DNA from 3 places in the Kocuria flava genome. Region 1 is predicted to be linked to each of the others. Evidence: riboswitches for the same ligand, from Rfam matches in the RefSeq annotation. Region 1 holds a riboswitch; each other region holds the start of a gene.

Region 1 (7,360 bases):
CGCGGCGACGGGGTGTTCGAGACCCTGCGCGCCGTCGACGGGCAGGTGCGGAAGTTCCCCGCCCACCACCGCCGGCTCACCTCCTCCGCCCGCCTGGCCCAGCTGCCCGTCCCGGACGCGGAGCGGTGCCTGCGCGCCGTCGAGCTCGCCCTCGCCCACGCGGGACCGGGCGGGCGGGGCGAGCTGGGGGCCGAGCACAGCGTGCGGATCACGATCAGCCGCGGCACCCCCGAGGGCGGGCCCTGGTCGTGGGTCACCGTGAACCCCGTCCCGGAGTCCACGTTCCGCCAGCGCCGCGAGGGCGTCGACGTCGTGCTCCTGCCGCGCGGGCACGACCCCGCCCTGGACGCGGGCTACCCGTGGCTGCTGCCGGGGGCCAAGACGCTGTCCTACGCCGTGAACATGGCCGCCCAGCGCCACGCCCGGACCCTCGGCGCCGACGACGCCGTGTTCACCGCCGAGGACCGCCGCGTGCTCGAGGGCGCGACCTCCTCCGTGGTCTGCGCCCGGGTCCGCGGGGACCGGCGCGAGCTGGTGACCCCCGAGCCCTCCCGCGGGGTCCTGCCGGGCACCACCCAGGCGGCGATCTTCACCGCCGCCCGCGCGGACGGCTGGGAGCTGGGCTACGGCCCCCTCTACCCGGCCGACCTGCTCGCCGCCGACGGCGTCTGGCTGGTCTCCAGCGTGCGGCTGGCCGTCCCGGTGCGGCGGCTCGACGCCCAGCCGCTGCCGGTCAACCCGCAGCTCACGCGCCTCGTCACCGGCTGGGTCGCCGGCGCCTGAGCCGCGGGCCGGCGACCGGGACGCGCTCCGGCCGGCAGGAGGGGTCCCGTCGGGGCGGCACCCCGGCGGTGCCGGGGCCGGACGCTCCGGCCCCGGCGCCCCGGGCGCCGCAGGCCCGCAGCCGCCCGGGACCGGTCCGTCCGGAGGCGCGCGGGGCCGCCGGTCAGGACCAGATGAACCGGTGCTGGCCCGCCAGCACCGCCACGACCGGCCCCGCCGCCGCGAGCGCGGCGCACGCGGCGAGCACGGCCGCGTCCCGCCAGGACCGCCGGGGCACCCGGGCCCACGTGCGCGGTCCGGCCCCGAAGCCGCGGGCCTCCATGGTCACGGCCAGCCGGGTGGCCCGGCGCAGCGACTGCACGAGCAGCGTGAAGACCTGACCGCCGAACTCGCGCAGCGCCGCGAGCGGGCCGCGGCCGCCGCCGGCGCCGCGGGCCCGCCGGGCCGTCGCGAGCGTGTCCCACTCCGCGGCCAGCACGCCCACGAGCCGCAGCGCCGCGAGCGAGGCGAGCACGAAGCGGGCCGGCAGGCGCAGGGTCTGGGCGAGGCCGTCGGCGAGGTCCGCGGGGTCCGTGGTGAGCAGCACCAACAGCCCCGGCAGGGCCAGGGCCAGCCCGCGCAGGGCGATCGCGGCACCGGCGGCCACGGCCCCGGCGGACAGCTGCGTGAGGCCCAGGTCCAGCAGCACCGGTCCGGAGTCCTCCGCGAGCAGCGCGGTGCCCCAGCCGCTGACCAGCGCGGCGAGCACCAGGGGCCAGGCGCGCACCAGCAGGGCCAGCGGCCGCTGGCCCGCCAGTCCCAGGAGCACGAGCTCCCCCGCCAGGACGACGCCGGAGGTCACGGGGTCGGCGCTGACCACGAGCACCGCCGTCAGCAGCAGGGCCCCGGCCAGCTTCACGAGCGCGTCCGTGCGGCCCAGCAGGGAGCGCCGGGCCGCGGGGGCGAGGGCGAGGGCGTTCACCGCCGTGCTCCTGCCGCCGGGCGGGCCAGGTCCAGGGCCTCGGCGCCGATCGCGCGCACGAACTCGGCGTCGTGGGTGACCGCGAGCACGGACGTGCCCGCCTCGACCAGCTCGAGGAGCAGCTCCACGAGCTCGGCCCAGGTCAGGGCGTCCTGGCCGAAGGTGGGCTCGTCGAGCACGAGCACGTCGGGGGCGGTGGCCAGCACGGTGGCCACCGACAGCCGGCGCTGCTCCCCGCCGGAGAGGGTGAACGGGTTCGCCTCCGCCACGTGGGCCAGCCGCAGCCGCGCCAGCAGCCCGTCGGCCAGGCGGCGGCGCTCCTGCGGGTCCGCGCCGGCGAGGCGGGGCCCGTGCTCGAGCTCCTCGCGCACGGTGGGGCGCAGGAACTGGTGCTCGGGCTCCTGGAAGACCGTCCCGATCCGGGCCACGAGCTCGCGCCCGCGCCACGCGAACGGGTCGGGCCCGGCGCCGCGGGCCAGTCCGGGGGCGGCCTCGACCCGCCCCCGGACCGGGGGCAGCAGCCCCGCGAGGGTCAGGGCGGTCGTGGACTTGCCCGCGCCGTTGGGGCCGGTCAGCGCGAGCACCCGCCCGCGGCGGAGCACGGCGTCCACCCCGGCGGCCGCCGTGGGCAGGTCCCGCCCGGCGGCCGCGTCGTCCACCGGGCGGCCGGTGCGCGCGGCCCGGCGGCGGGCCCGCAGCTGCCGCCGGGTCGGGCGGGTGCGCGAGACGGCCAGGTCCTCCCCCGTGAGCAGGGGCTCGGGTTCCGGCGCCCCGGGGGCCGGCCGCGGGGCCGGGCGGGTGGGCGGCACCCAGCCGGGCACCCACACGCCGGCCGCGCGCAGTTCGTCGCCGGCGGCGCCGAAGACCTCCGCGGGCGGGCCGTCGTGGCTGATCCCGCCGTCGCGGCCCAGGACGACGACGCGGTCCACGGCGTCGGCCCACACGGCGGTGCGGTGCTCGACGACCACGAGGGTCGCGCCGCTGCGCTCGAGGCACGCCAGGACGGCCTCCCGGACCTGCCGCACGCCGTCGGGGTCGAGGTTGGCGGTCGGCTCGTCGAGCAGCAGCAGGCCGGGGTCCGTGGCGACGGCGCCGGCGAGCGCGAGCCGCTGCTTCTGCCCGCCGGACAGGGCCGCGGTGGGGTGGTCCAGGGGCAGGTCCAGCCCCACCCGGTCGAGGGCCTCCCGCACCCGGGGCCAGATCTGCTCCCGGGGCACGGCGAGGTTCTCGAGGCCGAACGCGGTGTCGTCGCCCACGCGCGAGAGCACGACCCCCGACTCGGGGTCCTGCTGCACGAGCCCGGCCCGGCCCCGGGCGTGCTCGGGGTCCGTGCCGTCCACGAGCAGCTCGCCGAGGCGGGTCTGCCCGTCGTCGTCGTGGAGCACGCCCGCGAGGGCGTGCAGGAGGGTGGACTTGCCCGCGCCCGAGGGCCCGAGGAGCAGGACCCGCTCCCCCGGTTCCAGGACGAGGTCGATCCCGTGCAGGGAGGGCTCCGCCCGCCCGGGGTGGTGCCAGCCGAAGCCCCGGGCCTCGACCCGGGCGCCGCGGGCGGCGGGCCGGGCGCGGGCGGACGCGGCCGCGGTGGCCGTCACCGGCGCGCGGCCCGGCCGGAGGCGAGGCCGTCGAGCACGCCGGTGCGCGCGAGCGCCCGGACCGCGGCCCACATCAGCGCCCCCGCGAGCACGGCCCCGGAGAGCACGGCGAGGACGGCGTAGACGACCTGGTGGGAGAGGGCCCACTCGTAGTTGTAGATCAGGTTCTCGCTCACGCCCAGGAACAGCCCGCTGACGGCCCCGGCCAGGACGGCCACCAGCACGTCGAAGCGGCGGTAGCGCCACGCGGCGAGGACGAGCTCCGCGCCCAGGCCCTGGATCAGGCCGGAGAGGATCACGGTCCAGCCGAAGTGGGTGCCGAGCAGGCCCTGCAGCACGGCCGCGAGCAGCTCCACGAACAGCGCCGCGCCCGGCTTGCGGATCACGAGCCCGCCGAGCACGCCGGCCACGAGCCACCCGCCGGTGATCAGCCCGGTCGCGGGCGGGTAGGCCACGGCGGCGGCGGCCACGGCGGGGTAGAGCAGGTTGGACCAGGCCCAGAACACGACCGCGCACACGGCGGCGAGGACGGCGGCGACGACGATGTCGACGACCCGCCACGAGAGCCGGCGCGCGGGGCGGGTGCGGTCCGTGGGACGGTGGACGGTGGTGTTCACGGCGGTTGCCTCCTGGGCTCAGCGAGCCGATCGGTGCCAGGAGGGGAGGACGGCACGGCGCGCCGTGGCGCGCACGACCGTCCCGAGGTGCTCGACTCCCTTCGCCGGTGCTAACCGGAGCAGGTTCGAGGGTCTGCGGTGATCCGCACTCTCAGCGCTGTGCCGCCGTCGCCGGCGGGGTGCGCTCCCCTGTCGTTCAAGTGCCGCCCAGTCTACTGTGCCGGGGCCGCCGCCGGTACCCGGGCCGGTCGCGCGCGGGACCGGGGTGCTCTGGACGGGAGGCCCGGGACCGGTCTGCGCGGGACGGGGCTGCGCGGGACCGGGGCGCCCGGATCGGTGTGCGCCCGGGCGTGCGCGAGGGCGGGGCCCCGCTCCCGGTTCCCCGGGACGGAGGCCCCGCCCTCGCGCGCCGGCGGCGGGCTCAGACCTCGGAGCCGCTGGTGGCCTTCGGCTTGTTCTCCAGCTCGTAGACCTTGCGGCTGACGGCGACCTTGATGACCGTGCCGACGAGACCGGTCATCAGCGCCCAGATGATGATCCCCGTCCAGGCCTCGTCCGGGTCCGGGTTCTTGGCCGGGGGCTCCTGGCCCGTGACCTTCTTCCAGCCGGCGGCCAGGACCTTGTTCGTCAGGGCCACGCCGCCGAGGGAGGCGCCGGTGCCGAGCAGGTGCAGGATCTTGGTGTTCATGGGCGGGTGCTCCTTCTGGGTCGCGGGCCGGGGCGGGGGCCCCTGGGATCCGTCCCAGCCTAGCGCGTCCGCCCGGGGCCGTCAGTGTGCTGTCCGTCGGGGCCCACGCGGTTGAGCACCTCCTGCAGGTCGTCCTGGGTGAGGGTGTCGCGGTTGAGGTGCTTGGTGCGGTAGGTCGAGCGCCCCACCATGTGCGCCGAGACGGGAACCGTGAGCAGCTGGAACACCCACCCGAGCACGATCAGCGGGATCATCCACGCGTTGCGGCTGCCCAGGGCGACCGCGGTGAGCATCAGCAGCAGCCCGAATACCTGGGGCTTGGTGCCGGCGTGCATGCGGGTCAGCAGGTCGGGGAAGCGGACGAGGCCGACGGCCGCGGCCAGCGACATCAGGGCGCCGACCACGAGGCACACGGCCGTCGCGGCGTCCAGGACGGTCTCGGTCACGGGGCTCACCGCCCGTGCTCCGCGGTCTGGGTCGCGAAGCGGGCGACCGTCACGGAGCCGATGAAGCCCACGAGCGAGACGATGACCATGAGCACCAGGTTGTCCAGGTGCCCGTGGTAGGCCATGTCCACCGCGAGGGCGGCCGCGACGATCGCGAGCAGCACGTCGGTGGCCACGACCCGGTCCAGCAGGGACGGCCCTTTGGCGAGGCGGTAGAGGGTGCCGGCCGCGCCCAGGCTCAGCAGCACGGCGGCGATGCCCACGGCGATCTCCATCACGGGCGGTCCTCCTCTGTCCCGGGCACGGCCTGCCCGGCGGGTCGGTCGGTGGTCTCGGCCGCGGCCCCGTCGTCGTCGCCCCGGCCCCGCACGATCTGCTGCTGGGAGGTGATGGGGGCGCGGATCGCGGCGCTGTCCTGGGCCCTGCCCGTCCCGGGGCGGCGCTCCGCGCGCAGGGCCGCGAGCTCCTCCCGGGTGCCCATGATCCGGATCCAGGCCGCCTCGATGCGCAGCACGGCGCGGCGGAAGTCCTCGGCCTGCTCGGGGGTGCGGACGTTGAGGGCGTGGAAGTACAGGGTGCCGTTGGCCCGGTCGACCTCGATCACGAGGGATCCGGGGATCAGCGTCATGGTGTGCCCGGTCGCGGTGAGCAGCAGGTCGGAGCGCGTGCGCAGCTGTACGCCGACCACGGCGTTGCGCGTGCGCGGTCCCACGAGCAGCGCCACGAGCAGCACCTCGAAGCTGGCCTTCGCGACCTGCCACACGAAGGTGGCCGTGAACAGCGCGAAGTGCACGGGGTTGAACCGCCCGGAAAGCTGGACCGGCGGCAGGTAGAGCACCCAGGTGACGAGCAGGGCCAGCAGCGCCCCGAAGACCAGGTTGCCGGCCCGGAAGTCGCCCCACAGGGCGCCCCAGACGAGCACGAGCCACACCAGCAGGGGCAGCTCGACGAGCAGCGGGTTCCGGGGCCGGGTCACGGGGCCTCCTCCACCACGGGCTGCGGTCCCGTGGACAGGTCCAGGACCGCGCCGACGTAGCGCTCGGGGCGCACGAGGTTCTCCGCGGCGTTGTCCGCGAGCTGGAACAGCGGTCCGGCGAAGACGGTCAGGGCCACCCCGACGGCCACGAGCGCGGAGGTCGCCCCGAGCATCGACGGCGACATCAGCCGGACGTCGCCCTTGCCGCCGAAGCGGCCCGCCTGGTCGTCGACCCCGCCGGAGGTCAGCAGGAACCGGGAGCCGGCCGGCACGGGGGCCATCAGGATCGGGTCGGGGTACTCGGCGTCCTCCGGGGCGCGCAGGAAGGCGCGGTTCCACACGCGGATCAGCGCCATCAGCGTCAGCAGGGACACGAGCACGGCGCCGGCCACGAGGACGTAGGAGAGCCAGTCCCCGCGGGCCACGCCCGCCTGGAGCAGGCCCGCCTTGCCGAGGAACCCGGAGAACGGCGGGATCCCGCCGAGGTTGAGCGCGGGCACCAGGTAGAGCAGGCCCAGCAGCGGGGAGATGCGGGCCAGGCCCGCGAGGCGGTCCACGTTCGTGGACCCGCCGCGGCGCTCGATCAGCCCCGCCACGAGGAACAGGCTGGTCTGGATCACGATGTGGTGGGCCACGTAGTACACGGTGGCCGCGAGCGCCTCGGCGGTGCCGACGGCCACCCCGAAGATCATGTAGCCGATGTGGCTGATCAGCGTGAACGAGAGCATGCGCTTGATGTCGATCTGGGCGAGGGCGCCCAGGATGCCCACGACCATCGTCAGCAGCGCGACCGTCATCAGCAGCCCGTCGATGCGCTCGGCCGGGAACAGCAGGGTCTCGGTGCGGATGATCGCGTACACCCCGACCTTCGTCAGCAGGCCCGCGAACACGGCGGTGACGGGTGCGGAGGCCGTGGGGTAGGAGTCGGGCAGCCAGAAGGACAGGGGGAAGACGGCGGCCTTGATCCCGAAGGCGATCACGAGCATCAGGTGCAGCTGCAGCTGCGTGCCCACGGGCAGCTCGGCGAGCTTCACCGACAGGTCCGCCATGGTGATGGTGCCGGTGGCCCCGTAGATCATCGCGATGGTGATGAGGAACAGCACCGAGGAGATCACCGAGACGACCACGTAGGTGACGCCGGTGCGGATGCGTTGGACCGTCCCGCCCATCGTCATCAGCACGTAGGAGGCCACGAGCAGGATCTCGAAGCCGACGTAGAGGTTGAACAGGTCCCCGGCCAGGAAGGCGTTGGAGACCCCCGCCACGAGGATGAGGAAGGAGGGGTGGAAGATCGAGA
Region 2 (7,360 bases), 800 kb from region 1:
CACCGAGGCGATGACCGTCGTCGACGTCAACACGGGCAAGTTCACCGGCTCCGGCGGCAACCTCGAGGAGACCGTCACCAAGAACAACCTCGAGGCAGCCGAGGAGATCGTGCGGCAGCTGCGCCTGCGCGACATCGGCGGGATCATCGTCATCGACTTCATCGACATGGTCCTCGAGTCCAACCGCGACCTCGTGCTCCGGCGCCTCGTCGAGTGCCTGGGGCGCGACCGCACCAAGCACCAGGTCGCCGAGGTCACCTCGCTGGGCCTCGTGCAGATGACCCGCAAGCGCATGGGCACGGGCCTGCTCGAGGTCTTCTCGGAGCCGTGCGAGCACTGCGCCGGCCGCGGGGTCGTCGTCCACGACCACCCGCTCGAGGGCCGCGCCGGCGGGTCCGGCTCCGAGTCCCGCGAGCAGCGCCCGAACCGCACCGAGCGCAAGCGCAGCCGCCGCGGCGGCGCCGAGCAGCCGCCGCGGGCCGAGGCCCGCCCGGCCGAGGCGGATCCCGCGGAGAAGGCGAAGGCCGAGGCGGCCCGCACCGCGTTCGCGACCATCGCCGCCGCCACCCACCACGAGGTGCCGGCCGAGACCGCCGCCGAGGACGCGGCGGCCGGAACGGCTCCCGCGGCGGAGGGGGCCCGGGGCGAGGAGGGCGAGGGCCGCTCGGAGGGGTCCGGACGCTCCCGCAAGAAGCGGCGCGGCAAGCGCAGCCGCAACCGGGGCCAGGGCGGCGAGTCCGCGCAGCGGCCGGAGCCCGGGGACCGCGAGGAGCCCCGCGGCGAGGACCGTGGCGGCGAGCGCGCCGGGGACCGTGGCGAGGACCGCGGTCAGGACCGCGGGGCCGCGCCCGAGCAGCAGGACGGCGCCGCGTCGCGCCTGACGATCAAGGGCGAGGTCATCGAGCTCCCGCAGGGCCACGCCGCGGCCGGCGAGCAGCCCGGGCGCCCTGCGGAGGGCGCCCGGCTGACGCTGGACTCCCTGGCCGACGCCTTCGGTGCCCCGGCGGACGCGCAGGCCGAGACCCCGGCGCGCCGTGCCCCCGAGCCCGAGCCGGCCCCGCGGCAGGAGCGCGCCCCGCGGCAGGAGCGCGCCCCGCGGGAGAAGCCCGCCCGCCGGGCGGAGCAGCCCCGCCAGGCGGAGCAGCCGCGGCAGGAGGAGCCGGCCCGCCCGGAGGAGCCCGCACGGCCCCGTCGTCGTTCCCGCCGGGCCAGCGCCCCGGCCGGACGGGCGGGCGAGGCGACGGTCACCGCCGAGGAGGCCGCGGCCGCCGAGGGCGCCCGCCACGTCGCGAAGCTGCCCGCCCGGCCCGCCGGGCAGGAGCGCCCGCAGGGCTCCGGTGCCCCGACCATCGTGGGCGTCGGCGTCAAGGCCGAGGACCTCACCAGCGGCCGTCCCGCCGGCGAGGGCTGAGCCCCGGCGCCCGACCCTGCAGCACCCGGAAGGACCCCGGCCCGCGCGGCCGGGGTCCTTCCCCGTCCCGGTCCCGGCGCGGGGACCGCGCACGGACCCCGTCCGGGCGGCCGGGGCAGCCTACCGACCGGGGCCGTCCCCGCCCCGACCGCCGAACCGCCGGGCCCCGCGCCGGGCACGCCGCACCGGTCCGGACCCGCCGGGCCCCGCGCCGCACGGATGGCTAGACTGGCAGGACCACGTGACACGGGGTGCCGCGAGCAGCGGCTGAGATCACACCCGTCGAACCTGATCTAGTCAGTACTAGCGAAGGGATGTCGCAATGCGCGATGCCGTCTCCACCTCCCCGCCGCGGCCCGGGAGCGCCGCGCCCCCGGACCCCGCCCTCGCCGAGGCCGCCGCCGCGGCCCTCGAGCGGCTGCGCACGGCCGCCCCGCTCGTGCAGTGCATCACCAACACGGTGGTCGCCAACGTCACCGCCAACGTCCTGCTCGCCGTGGGCGCGTCCCCGGCGATGACCGACATCCAGGGAGAGGGCGGGGTGTTCGCCGAGCTCGCCGACGGGCTGCTCGTGAACACCGGCACGCCCTCCGCCGAGCAGCGCGGGGCGGCCTACGAGGCCGTCGGCGCCCGCTCCCGCGCGGGCCGGCCCTGGGTGCTGGACCCGGTGGCCGTCGGCGCGCTGCCCGTGCGCACCGCCCTCGCCCGCGACCTGCTCGCCTTCCGCCCGGCGGTGGTGCGCGGCAACGCGTCCGAGGTGATCGGCCTCGCCGGCGGCGCCGGCGGCCGCGGCACGGACGCCACCGACGACGTCGACGCGGCGCGCGGTGCCGCCGCCGAGCTGGCCGCACGGGCCGGGTGCGCGGTCGCCGTGTCCGGACCCGTGGACCTGGTGCGCTCCGCCGGCGGGACGGTCGTGCGCGTCCCCCACGGGAGCGCGCTGCTGACCCGCATCACCGGCGGCGGCTGCGCCCTCGGGGCCCTGACGGCCGCGTTCACCGCCGTGGCGGAGGATCCGGCGGCCGCGGCCGTCGCGGCCACCACCGTCTACACCCTGGCCGCCGAGGACGCCGCGGGCGCCGCCGGGGGGCCGGGCTCCTTCGCCGTGGCCCTGCTGGACCGGCTGCACGGGATCACCCCGGAGCAGGTCGCCGCCCGGGCCCGGCTCGTGCGCGAGGAGGACGACCGGTGAGCGCCCGCCTCGACCCCGCGGCCCTCGTCCTGCACCTCGTGACCGACACCGCCCTCAGCGCCCCGCGCCAGGTCCCCGACGTCGTCGCGGCCGCCGTGGCCGGTGGCGCCGGCATGGTCCAGGTCCGGGACAAGCACGCCTCCGCCCGCGAGCTCACGGCCCTGCTCGTGGCCGTGGCCGAGCGCGTGGGCCGTGCGGTGCCCGTGCTCGTCGACGACCGCGCCGACGTCTACCTCGCGGCCCGGGCCGCGGGGGCCCCCGTGGCGGGGGTGCACGTGGGGCAGGCCGACCTGCCCGTCGAACTCGCCCGCCGCGTCGTGGGCCCGGACGCGGTCCTGGGCCTGAGCGCGGCCTCGGCCGGGGAGCTGGCCGCCGCCTCGGCGCTGCCCCCGGGCACCGTGGACTACCTCGGCGTGGGCGCCGTGCACGCCACGCGCACCAAGCCCGACCACCCCGCGCCGCTCGGGGTCGAAGGCTTCGCCCGCGCCGCCGCCCGCACGGGCCTGCCGTGCCTGGCCATCGGCGGGGTGCGCGTCGAGGACGCCGCCCCGCTGCGCACCGCCGGGGCCGCCGGGCTCGCGGTGGTCTCGGGGATCTGCGCCGCCCCGGACCCCGCCGCCGCGGCCGCCCGCTACGTGCGGGCCTTCACCGCGTCCGGCCGCGCGCCGGGCGCCGGGCCGGACGGGCCGCCGGAACCGGCCGCCGCCGGCCCCGCCGCGGGGGAGGGGGCCCGGTGAGCGCGCGCGTGCCCCGCGTCCTGGCCGTGGCCGGCACCGACCCCACCGGCGGGGCGGGCCAGCACGCGGACCTGAAGTCGATCGCCGCGATGGGCGGCTACGGGATGAGCGCCGTGACCGCCGTCGTCGTGCAGAACACCCTCGGCGTGCGCTCGGTGCACGTCCCGCCCGCCGAGGTCCTCACCGCCCAGCTGGAGGCGGTCAGCGACGACGTCGTGGTCGACGCCGTGAAGATCGGCATGCTCGGCTCGGTGCCCGTGATCGAGGCCGTCGCCCGGTGGCTGGCGCAGCACCGTCTGCCGGTCGTGGTGCTCGACCCGGTCATGGTCGCCACCAGCGGCGGGCGCCTGCTCGAGCCCGACGCCGAGGACGCCCTGCGCGCCGTGCTCGGGCTCGCCGACCTCGTCACCCCCAACCTGCAGGAGCTGGCCGTGCTGGCGGGGGAGGACCCGGCCCCGTCGTGGACCGCCGCGCTCGCGCAGGGCCACCGCGTGGCCCGGACCCACGACGTGCTCGTACTCGTCAAGGGCGGGCACCTCGCCGGGGACCGGACCCCGGACGCCCTCGTGGGGCCCGGCTCGCCGGAGCCCCTCGTGGCCCTCGACGGCGCCCGCGTGCCCACGGCCAACTCCCACGGCACCGGCTGCTCCCTCTCCTCGGCCCTGGCCACCCTCCAGGTGCGGCACGGGGACTGGCCGACGAGCCTGCGGATCGCCCGCGAGTGGCTGCGCGGCGCGCTGGCGGAGGCCGACGGGCTCGAGGTGGGCGGCGGCAGCGGACCGGTCCACCACTTCCACCACGTCCAGGACGCCCTCGCGTCCTGGGGCACGGCACCGGAGCGGTTCAGCGAGGAGCTGTGGGCCGACTCCGCCGGGGTGCGCCGGCAGATCGAGGAGCTGGAGTTCGTGCGCCGGCTCGGCGACGGCCGGCTCGCGCCGGAGCCGTTCCTGGCCTACCTCGACCAGGACCTGCAGTACCTGGAGCACTACGGCCGGGCGCTGGCCCAGCTGGCGGCGCGCGCCCCGGACGAGGCCTCCCGGCGGTTCTTCGCCGCGGGCTCGCTGAGCTGCACCGAGACGGAGGCGCAGCTGCACCGGGCCCGGCTGCGCCAGGCCGGGCGGGAGCGCCCCGCCGCCGCCGGGCCGACCACCCGCCGGTACACCGCGTTCCTGCTGGCGGCCACGGCCGCCGAGCCGTACCCGGTGGGCCTGGCCGCGGTGCTGCCGTGCTACTGGGTCTACGCGGAGGTCGGACGCCACCTCCAGGGGCTGGCCGAGGCCGCCGGGCACGCCGAGCACCCGTACGCGGACTGGCTGGCCACCTACGCCGACGAGGGCTTCCAGGAGGCCACCCGCACGGCCCGCCGGCTGCTCGACGAGGCGGCCCGGGAGGCCTCCCCGGCGCTGCGCGAGCGGATGCGGGAGGCGTTCCTGGAGGCGTGCGCGCTCGAGCGGGACTTCTTCGCGGCACCCCTCGAACCGCCGCTCGCCGGCACCGCCGCCGGGCCGGGCGGACAGGGGCGTGCCGGGGCCGGGGCGGCGGGTCGTTTGCCGCGGGTTGGCGCGATCGAGTAGTCTTGACCCTCGGTGCCATGCCTGGTGCGCGCGCGTTCGACTCCGGACGCCCCGCCCGGCGGCACATGCGGGTGCAGTTCCTGAAATTGCGGCGACCCTGCGCTGACCACGGCTCGGTCCCACGGCCCGGTCACCGGCGGCTCGTCTCAACGTCGTTGGTCCTGTCAGGTGTGCGCTCGACCCGAACTGTTCCATCAAAGACGTCGAGAGAAGTGAGTTCCCAAGTGGTGTACGCGATTGTCCGCGCTGGCGGCCGCCAGGAAAAGGTCTCCGTCGGAGACCTCGTTACCCTTGACCGCGTCGCCGGCGGTGCAGGCAGCACCATCCAGCTTCCTGCCCTGCTGCTGGTCGACGGGGACAAGGTGACCTCCGACGCCGGGACCCTGGCCAACGTCAAGGTCACGGCCGAGATCGTCGAGGACCTGCGCGGTCCCAAGATCTCCATCCAGAAGTTCAAGAACAAGACCGGCTACAAGAAGCGCCAGGGCTTCCGCGCCGAGCTGACCACCGTCAAGGTGACCGGCATCGACGCCTGACCGTCCCGGTCCCCTCATCCGACAGCAGACGCCAGTCCTGACACGAAGGTAGGCACACCCCATGGCACACAAGAAGGGCGCGAGCTCCACCCGCAACGGCCGCGACTCCAACGCGCAGTACCTCGGCGTGAAGCGCTTCGGCGGCCAGACCGTCAACGCCGGCGAGATCCTCGTCCGCCAGCGCGGCACCCACTTCCACCCCGGCCAGAACGTCGGCCGCGGCGGGGACGACACCCTGTTCGCCCTGGCCGCCGGCCAGGTCGAGTTCGGCACCCGCCGGGGCCGGAAGGTCGTCAACATCCAGGCTGCCGCCGAGTAGTCCCCGGGCCGGCCCCGCCGGCCCCGGTGCGGGCACCGTCCGCACCACCCATGCCTGATGCCGTAGAGGGTGGGTGCTTCCAGCGCCCGCCCTCTACAGTTTTAAGCGGCCCCTCCCGCGGGCCCACGACACCGAGGAGTTCCCGTGGCCAGTTTCGTCGACCGCGTCGTCCTGCACGTCTCCGGCGGCAACGGCGGGCACGGCTGCGTGTCCGTGCGCCGCGAGAAGTTCAAGCCGCTCGGCGGCCCCGACGGGGGCAACGGGGGCGACGGCGGGGACGTGGTGCTGCGCGTCGACGGGCAGACCACCACCCTGCTCAACTACCACCACGCCCCGCACCGCGCCGCGCAGAACGGCGGCCCCGGCAAGGGCGACCTGCGCCACGGCCACCGCGGCGAGGACCTCGTGCTCTCGGTGCCCGACGGCACGGTCGTGAAGGACTCCGAGGGCAACGTCCTGGCCGACCTGGTCGGCGAGGGCGCCGAGTTCGTGGCCGCGGCCGGGGGGCAGGGCGGGCTGGGCAACGCCGCGCTGGCCTCCGTCAAGCGCAAGGCCCCCGGCTTCGCCCTCCTGGGCATCCCCGGGTCCTCCCGGGACATCGTGCTCGAGCTGAAGTCCATCGCGGACGTCGCCCTCGTCGGCTACCCCTCCGCGGGCAAGTCCAGCCTCGTGGCGGCCGTCAGCGCCGCCCGCCCCAAGATCGCCGACTACCCCTTCACCACCCTCGTGCCCAACCTCGGCGTCGTCCAGGCCGGGGACGTGCGCTACACGGTCGCCGACGTCCCCGGGCTGATCCCCGGCGCCTCGGAGGGGCGGGGCCTCGGGCTGGAGTTCCTCCGCCACGTCGAGCGCTGCGCGGCCCTCGTGCACGTGCTCGACTGCGCGACCCTCGAGCCCGGCCGCGACCCGGTCACCGACCTCGAGACGATCGAGGCGGAGCTGGCCGCCTACGCCGTGGACGACGCCCTCGACGGCGGGGGAGCCGTCCCGCTCACCGAGCGCCCGCGGCTCGTCGCGCTGAACAAGGTGGACGTGCCCGAGGCCCGCGAGCTGGCCGAGTTCGTCCGCCCCGAGCTCGAGTCCCGCGGCTACCGGGTCTTCGAGATCTCCACCGCCTCCCACGAGGGCCTGCGCGCGCTGACCTTCGCCATGGCCGAGGTCGTCGCCGAGGCGCGCGCCGCCCGGCCGGCCGTCCAGGAGGCCCCCCGCGTGGTCCTGCGGCCCAAGGGGGTGCGCGGGCCCGGTTTCACCATCACCCGCGAGGAGCGCAACCTCGAGCCGCTGTGGCACGTGCGCGGGGACAAGCCCGAGCGCTGGATCCAGCAGACCGACTTCAACAACGAGGAGGCCGTGGGCTACCTCGCCGACCGGCTGGCCAAGCTCGGCGTCGAGGACGAGCTGTTCCGCCAGGGCGCCCGCCCGGGCGACGCCGTGCTGATCGGCCCCGAGGACAACGGCGTGGTCTTCGACTGGGAGCCCACCATGGTCGGCGGCGCGGAGCTGCTCGGCGGGCCGCGCGGCACCGACCTGCGCCTGGCCGAGTTCGACCGGCCCACCCGCGAGCAGAAGCGCCGCGAGCACCAGGAGCGCA
Region 3 (7,360 bases), 1.2 Mb from region 1:
CCTACTACGTCCCGGACTCCCCGGTGCTGCCCACCCCGGCCACGCTGGAGATGCGCGAGGACGAGGAGGGCACCCCGCTGCTGTTCAAGGGCCACTTCACCGACACCGAGGGCAACCCGATCAAGGACGCCCAGGTGGAGATCTGGCACGCCGACGCGGCCGGGTTCTACTCCCAGTACGCCCCGGGGCTGCCGGAGTGGCTGTTCCGCGGGACCGTGAAGGCCGACGAGAACGGCTACTTCGAGATCAACACGATGCGCCCGGCCCCCTACCAGATCCCCACCGACGGGGCCTGCGGGCAGCTGATCGCCGCGGCCGGGTGGCACGCCTGGCGCCCGGCGCACATCCACATCAAGGTCTCGGCCCCGGGCTACCAGCTGGTCACCCAGCAGCTGTACTTCCCGGGCGACCCGCACAACGAGGACGACATCGCCTCGGCGGTCAAGCCCGAGCTGATGCTCGACCCGGCCCCGCGCACCGACGGCAGGGTCGGCGAGGAGGTCGTCTACGACTACGTCCTCGCCAAGGAAGGGCAGGTCAAATAAACCGGGGCGCTGCTTACAGACCTGCTGCCCTTCGTCGGCATCCTCGGGGCAGGTGCTCCGAGGATGCCGCCGGCCTCTAGCCAAGGCGCGCCGGTCCCCGCATCGACATCACCAACATTGACGTCAACCGCCCGCCCAGGAAAGGGTCCGCCCGCCCATGAAGATCGCAGCCATCGAGGCGATCCCCTACTCGATCCCCTACCTCCACCCGCTGCACTTCGCCTCCGGAGCCGTCCACGAGGCCGACCACGTCCTGGTGCGCATCACCACCGACGACGGGATCGTCGGCACCGCCGACACCCCGCCGCGGCCCTACACCTACGGAGAGACCCAGAAGTCCATCGTGGCCGTCGTCGAGGACCTCTTCGCCCCCCAGCTGGTGGGCCTGGACGTCCTCGACCGCGAGAAGGCCCAGGCGGTGATGGCCCGCACGGTCCACAACGAGACCGCCAAGGGCGCGGTGGACATCGCCCTGTGGGACGTCATCGGCCAGGCCCTGGGGCAGCCGGTGTCGAAGCTGCTGGGCGGGTACACCGACTCGATGCGCGTCTCCCACATGCTCGGCTTCCAGCCCGCCGCCGAGCTGCTGGACCTGGCCCTCGAGTTCCGCGAGACCTACGGGATCACCACCTTCAAGCTCAAGACCGGCCGCCGCCCGCTGTCCCTGGACGTCGAGGCCGCCCGGGTGCTGCGCGAGGGCCTGGGCGAGGACGCCGAGATCTACATGGACGCCAACCGCGGCTGGTCCGCCAACGAGGCCGCCGAGGTGCTGCGGCGCACCGCCGACCTCGGCCTGCAGTTCCTCGAGGAGCCCGACGACGCCCGCGAGGTCCTCGGCCGCCGCCGGCTGGTGGAGCACTCGACGATCCCCATCGCCGCCGACGAGTCCGCCCCGAACCTGGGGGAGGCCGCCCGGGAGATCCTCACCGGCGGGGCGAACCTGCTGGCGGTGAAGACCGCCCGCTCCGGCTTCACCGAGGCCGCGAAGATCGTGGGCCTGGCCGAGGGCATGGGCGTGGACGTCTACGTGGGCAACCAGATCGACACCCAGGTCGGCACGGTCGCCTCCGTGGTCTTCGGCGCCGCCCTGGTCCACACCTCGAAGCGGGCCGGGGAGCTGTCCAACTTCCTGGACATGTCCGACGACCTCCTCGCCGAGCCCGTGGTCATCGCCGAGGGGCGGATCCGCGTCCCGGACGTGCCCGGGGTGGGCACCGCCGTGGACGAGGACAAGCTCGCCCGCTACCGCACCGACCGGTAGACCCGGCCCGCGCACCCGGCCCGGGAACCGATCCCGGACACCGGTCCCGAACACCCATCCCGACGGAAGGACGCACCGTGAAGTACCTGGTCCACATGGACATCCACCTGCCCACCGACATGCCCGCCGAGGAGGCCGCGGAGATCAAGGCCACCGAGAAGGCCTACTCGCAGGAGCTGCAGCGCTCCGGGAAGTGGCCGGAGATCTGGCGCGTGGTGGGCGAGTACGCCAACTACTCGCTCTTCGACGTCGACTCCCACGACGAGCTGCACGACATCCTGCAGAACCTGCCGCTGTTCCCCTACATGGACATCACCGTGGTGCCCCTGGCCAAGCACCCCTCCGACGTGAAGTAGCGGCGCGCAGCAGTCTGCGTGAAGCAGGGCGGATCGCCCGCGCGGAGCGGCGACCGACGGTAGGTCGGCCACCAGGTGTCGCTGGAAGCGTTGGCACGATAGGAGCGCTCACCCACCCAGACCTTGGGCGCCTGCGCCCCAGCCGTGTCGGTGACTTCGGCCGAGGGGAGTCGTCTTAACCGTTGGGCGCGGCAGTCCCGGACGCGGTGGTCATCTGGATGGTGACCGATTTCCCGGGGGTGTTAGGGTCGGTGTCATCCACACGGGAGCCCTATTGCAGGGGCTGAGATCGGGCTGAGGCAGCCTGCGACCGTCGAACCTGTCCGGGTAATGCCGGCGAAGGAAGAGGAACCCCATCATGAGCGCATCTGCTCAGTCTGCTCTGACGCATGTCCACGATCCGGAGCACGACCTCCGCGTGCCGGTCACCGAGATCACCATGGGGGACAGCCCCGGTAACACCCCGAATCCCCCACTGCAGGTCTATCGCACGGCCGGTCCCGGCAGTGACCCGGTCGTGGGGTTACCACCGCTGCGGGAGTCCTGGATCGCCGGCCGAGGTGACGTGCAGGCCTACGCGGGCCGGGTGCGGAACTTGCTCGACGACGGTCGCACCGCGATCCGCCGAGGGGCCGCCTCCCAGGAGTGGAAAGGCGCCCGCCCGGTCCCGCTGCGAGCCCGGGACGGCCGAACCGTCACACAGATGCACTACGCCCGCGCCGGGATCATCACCCAGGAGATGCGGTTCGTGGCGCTGCGGGAGAACTGCGCGGTGGAACTGGTCCGCTCCGAGCTGGCAGCGGGGCGGGCGATCATCCCCGCCAACATCAACCACCCCGAGGCCGAGCCGATGATCATCGGGCGGGCGTTCTTGGTGAAGATCAACGCCAATATCGGCAACTCCGCCGTCACCAGCTCGATCGCCGAGGAGGTGGACAAGATGCAGTGGGCCACGCGGTGGGGCGCGGACACCGTGATGGACCTGTCCACCGGTGAGGACATCCACACAACCCGGGAGTGGATCATCCGCAACTCCCCGGTGCCCATCGGGACCGTGCCGATCTACCAGGCCCTGGAGAAGGTCAACGGGGAAGCCGACGCGTTGACCTGGGAGATCTTCCGCGACACGGTGATCGAGCAGTGCGAACAGGGCGTGGACTACATGACCATCCACGCCGGGGTGTTGCTGCGCTATGTGCCGCTGACCGCCGAGCGGGTCACCGGCATCGTTTCCCGCGGGGGTTCGATCATGGCCGGGTGGTGCCTGGCCCACCACCGGGAGAACTTCCTCTACACCCACTTCGAGGAGCTCTGCGAGATCTTCGCCCGCTACGACGTCGCCTTCTCCCTCGGCGACGGCCTGCGCCCGGGGTCGATCGCTGATGCCAACGACGCCGCGCAGTTCGCCGAGCTGGACACCCTGGCCGAACTCACCGCCCGGGCCTGGAAGCACGACGTGCAGGTCATGGTCGAAGGCCCCGGGCACGTGCCCCTGCACCTGGTGCGGGAGAACGTGGAACGCCAGCAGCGGTTGTGCCACGGCGCCCCCTTCTACACCCTGGGCCCGCTGGTCACCGACATCGCCCCGGGCTATGACCACATCACCTCCGCGATCGGGGCCACCGAGATCGCCCGCTACGGCACGGCCATGCTCTGCTACGTCACCCCGAAGGAGCACCTGGGGCTGCCGAACAAGGACGATGTGAAGACCGGGGTGATCACCTACAAGATCGCCGCCCACGCCGCCGATCTGGCCAAGGGCCACCCCGGAGCCGCGGAACGTGACGACGCGCTGTCGAAGGCCCGCTTCGAGTTCCGCTGGCGCGATCAGTTCGCCCTGTCCCTGGACCCGGACACCGCCGAGGCCTTCCACGACGAGACGCTGCCGGCCGAACCGGCCAAGACCGCCCACTTCTGCTCAATGTGCGGGCCGAAGTTCTGCTCCATGCGCATCTCCCAGGACATCCGCGACCGCTTCGGCGGCCCACAGGAGCAAGCGGCCCGAGCCGGTATGCAAGCCAAGTCCGCCCAGTTCCGGGCGTCCGGGAACAAGGTCTATCTCGAGGTGCCGACGACCCCCACCATGTGAGGGATTCACCCACCGCATGCGCTGACCCATGAGGCGGCAGACGTTGCGCTGCTCGGGCCAAGGGGCACGAGCAGCGCAATGCCTGCCATGCACCCCCGATCGCCCCCACACACGACGACACACCGGGAGCCGGTTCCGCACCCAGCCCCTCTTCGAGGTCCCAGCGCGGAGACAACCCCGAGACCCCCTATTCAGGAAGAAACGATCCACTTGATGCCGAACGACACGCCCACAGACCACGACGACACGTGCTTGGACGAGGCCGACGCTCTTCGACGGCGCATCAACGACCTCACCGACCGGATCCACACGCTCATCATGGACCGTGGCGCGGCGGTGCAAGAACGCAACCACGCCATGTACACCCTGCACCGGAAAGGGGCGAGCATCGAAGAGTTGGCGGAACTGACCGGGATTCACCACGACGACGTCGCCGACTTCGTGCACAGGGCGCCCCCCCTCGACGGGCCCATGATGTCGTAGACGTCACGCCGCCCGGACCCGTTGTGCGCAGGTGGCACCCCGGCGAGAAAGCACGGCGTTAAGCGCACCCGGCACCGCGGCACCCCGGACGGGATGTGACGTACAAGCATCCAATGTCGGGCAGCGCGCCGGCCCTACCGCTGCGTCCAGGATCGGAACGAGGCCTCCGCCGCCCGAGGTGACGGCCGCCGCCTACGGGCCCGCATCATTCTGGGACCCCGTGCTTTCAAGCCTGCGCGATGTCATGCCCCAGTGCTTGGCTGGCTCGCGTGGCTGCCCGGCGGACGACGGGCCCCAGGCGGGGGACGTCATCGGGTCCGACGCGCTGCGTGGGGAAGCCCAGGCCCAGGACCCCGGCGAGGTCCCCGGCGTGGTCGAAGACGGGGGCGCTGATGGACCCGACGTCGGCGTGGCGCTCACCGAACGCGGCGTAGAAACCCTGCTCCCGGGCCGCTGCGGTCTGTTGTTGCAGGAGCTCGAGGCTGTCCGGGGTGGCGGGTGCGAACTTGGTCAGCGGCGCCTGCTCCAGGGCTTGCCAGGCTTCCGGGTCGTAGGCGAGAAAGATCTTGCCCGGGGCCCCGGCGTGGATGGGCATGACCTGGCCGACCATGAACGGGCGCATCACCACATGGCGGGTCTGGGCGACCGCGACCACGGTGCGGAACGCCCCGTCGCGGGTGTAGAAGCAGGCGCTCTCCCCGGTCTCATCGCGCAGTTCCTGCAGGATCGGCTTGATGAGACGCACGACATCGAGGCCGACCGTTCCCGGGGTGGCCCAGCGGACGAGCCCGATGCCGATCCGGTAGCGATCCCCGTCGCGGTCCAGGAATCCTTCTCGCACCATGTTCTGCACCAGCCGCTGGCACGTGCTGGAGGGCAGGCCGGTTTTCCGGATCAGCTGCTGCAGGGTCGGCTCGGGCTCCTCGACGGAGAAGCAGTCCAAGACCTGGGCCACTTTGTGCAGCACCAGGATCGGTGCCGCCGCAGAGCCCTGCTTCGCGTCCATCGTCTCCCACCCAATCTTCCTGCCCGCTGAGCCGTCCCAGTGGGCGTCCTCATGGTAGCCAACACCGCCTCCAGGGGAGTCGAGCTGGTGACGTGACCCGGGTCATGGAGTGTGACGCAGTTTACACCCTCACGCCAAGATCCACATACTGGGTTCGCAACCCACGAAGTGGGCTAGAGCACATCCCATCACTCTCGACTTCCTGGAGGATCCGTGAGCCTGTCTGACATCACCTGCGAGACCGCCCCCGAACCGAAGGGTGCGAAGACGTCGCGGATCGGTCTGATCGTCCCGAGCTCGAACACCACCATGGAGACCGAGCTGCCGGAGCTGTTCCGCCGCCAGTCCGAGGTCACCGGCCAGCGCTACACCTTCCACTCGGCTCGGGCCGGGCTGAAGAACGTCAACCGTGAAGAGCTGCTGGCCATGGTGGACAAGGCCGGGGACTGCGCCCGGGCGGTCTCCGACGCCGCGGTGGACGTGATCGCCTATGCCTGCCTGGTGGCAGTGATGGCTCAGGGACCGAACGCCCATGAGATCTCCGAGAAGGTCATCGCCGAGGCCGCTGAGGACAACGGCCACCCGGCCGCGGTGGCCAGCAGCGCCGGGGCGCTGGTGCGCACCCTGCAGGACATGGGGGCCCGGAGGATCGCCATGGTGGCCCCGTACAAGCTGCCGCTGACTCAGATGGTGCGCGAGTACATCGAGGGAGCCGGCATCGAGGTCGTGGACGCCATCAGCCTGGAGGTCGACGACAACCTCGCCGTGGGCGCCCTGGATCCGCAGAACCTGCCGGAGATCGCCCGGGGACTCAAGCGCGACGACGTCGACGCGGTCATCCTCTCGGCCTGTGTGCAGATGCCCTCCCTGCCGGCGGTGCAGCAGGCCGAGGACGAGCTGGGCGTGCCGGTCATCACCGCCGCCACGGCCACCACTTACGAGATCCTCAAGGCCCTGGGCCACAAGCCGGCGATTACCGGCGCCGGCGGGCTGCTGTCCGGGGCCCACACCACGGCCGCCGCCCGGCGCGGCTGACCAGGAGGAACCATGTCCCTGTCACTGATCGCGTTCCTCGTCCTCATCGCAGCGTTCGCCCTGGGGTCTTTCACCCGGATCAACGCCGGCCTGGTGGCCACGGTGGCCGCCTTCGGGGTCGGTGCCCTGGTCGCTGGCATGCCCGTCAAGGACGTGATCGCCCAGTTCCCGTCCGGCCTGTTCTTCATCCTCGTCGGCGCCACCTTGCTGTTCGGCATCGTGCGCGTCACCGGCACCATCGATCTGATGGCCTACTGGGCCGAACGCCTCGCCGGGCGCCGGCGGCTGCTGGTGCCGGCGCTGATGTTCCTGCTCACCGCCGTGCTCGCCTCGGCCGGGGCCTTCACCCCGGCGGCCATCGCCATCGTCGCCCCGGTCGCCCTCGCCCTGGGCACCCGCTTCGGGATCAGCACCCTGGCCATGGGCCTGGTGATCGTCCAGGGCGCCAACGCCGGGGCCTTCTCCCCGGTCAACCCCTTCGGCGTGCTGGCCAACGTCATGCTCGACGAGGCCGGCGGCAGCGGCCAGGACACCCTGAAGCTGTACATCTACTGCTTCGTCTTCAACGCGATCCTGGCCGTGCTC

The links. A riboswitch is a leader RNA that binds a small molecule or an ion and turns the genes downstream of it on or off. The one in region 1 is predicted to bind thiamine pyrophosphate.
Region 2: another riboswitch for thiamine pyrophosphate. It lies ahead of thiM (hydroxyethylthiazole kinase); the one in region 1 lies ahead of AS188_RS15470 (ECF transporter S component).
Region 3: another riboswitch for thiamine pyrophosphate. It lies ahead of thiC (phosphomethylpyrimidine synthase ThiC); the one in region 1 lies ahead of AS188_RS15470 (ECF transporter S component).

The regions. Positions count from the first base shown of each region.
Region 1 is NZ_CP013254.1:3,460,670-3,468,029, forward strand. It holds gene AS188_RS15455 (aminodeoxychorismate lyase) at 1-783, shown strand, start outside; gene AS188_RS15460 (energy-coupling factor transporter transmembrane component T family protein) at 947-1,744, opposite strand; gene AS188_RS15465 (ABC transporter ATP-binding protein) at 1,741-3,336, opposite strand; gene AS188_RS15470 (ECF transporter S component) at 3,333-3,953, opposite strand; TPP riboswitch at 4,033-4,154, opposite strand; gene AS188_RS15475 (DUF4235 domain-containing protein) at 4,375-4,641, opposite strand; gene mnhG (monovalent cation/H(+) antiporter subunit G) at 4,701-5,030, opposite strand; gene AS188_RS15485 (MrpF/PhaF family protein) at 5,093-5,362, opposite strand; gene AS188_RS15490 (Na+/H+ antiporter subunit E) at 5,362-6,063, opposite strand; gene AS188_RS15495 (Na+/H+ antiporter subunit D) at 6,060-7,360, opposite strand, start outside.
Region 2 is NZ_CP013254.1:2,665,279-2,672,638, reverse strand. It holds gene AS188_RS11915 (ribonuclease E/G) at 1-1,411, shown strand, start outside; TPP riboswitch at 1,649-1,743, shown strand; gene thiM (hydroxyethylthiazole kinase) at 1,734-2,603, shown strand; gene thiE (thiamine phosphate synthase) at 2,600-3,340, shown strand; gene AS188_RS11900 (bifunctional hydroxymethylpyrimidine kinase/phosphomethylpyrimidine kinase) at 3,337-4,914, shown strand; gene rplU (50S ribosomal protein L21) at 5,139-5,450, shown strand; gene rpmA (50S ribosomal protein L27) at 5,512-5,769, shown strand; gene obgE (GTPase ObgE) at 5,914-7,360, shown strand, end outside.
Region 3 is NZ_CP013254.1:2,304,901-2,312,260, reverse strand. It holds gene catA (catechol 1,2-dioxygenase) at 1-545, shown strand, start outside; gene AS188_RS10300 (mandelate racemase/muconate lactonizing enzyme family protein) at 703-1,806, shown strand; gene catC (muconolactone Delta-isomerase) at 1,884-2,162, shown strand; TPP riboswitch at 2,415-2,524, shown strand; gene thiC (phosphomethylpyrimidine synthase ThiC) at 2,521-4,251, shown strand; gene AS188_RS10285 (hypothetical protein) at 4,465-4,734, shown strand; gene AS188_RS10280 (IclR family transcriptional regulator) at 4,961-5,740, opposite strand; gene AS188_RS10275 (maleate cis-trans isomerase family protein) at 5,954-6,775, shown strand; gene AS188_RS10270 (SLC13 family permease) at 6,788-7,360, shown strand, end outside.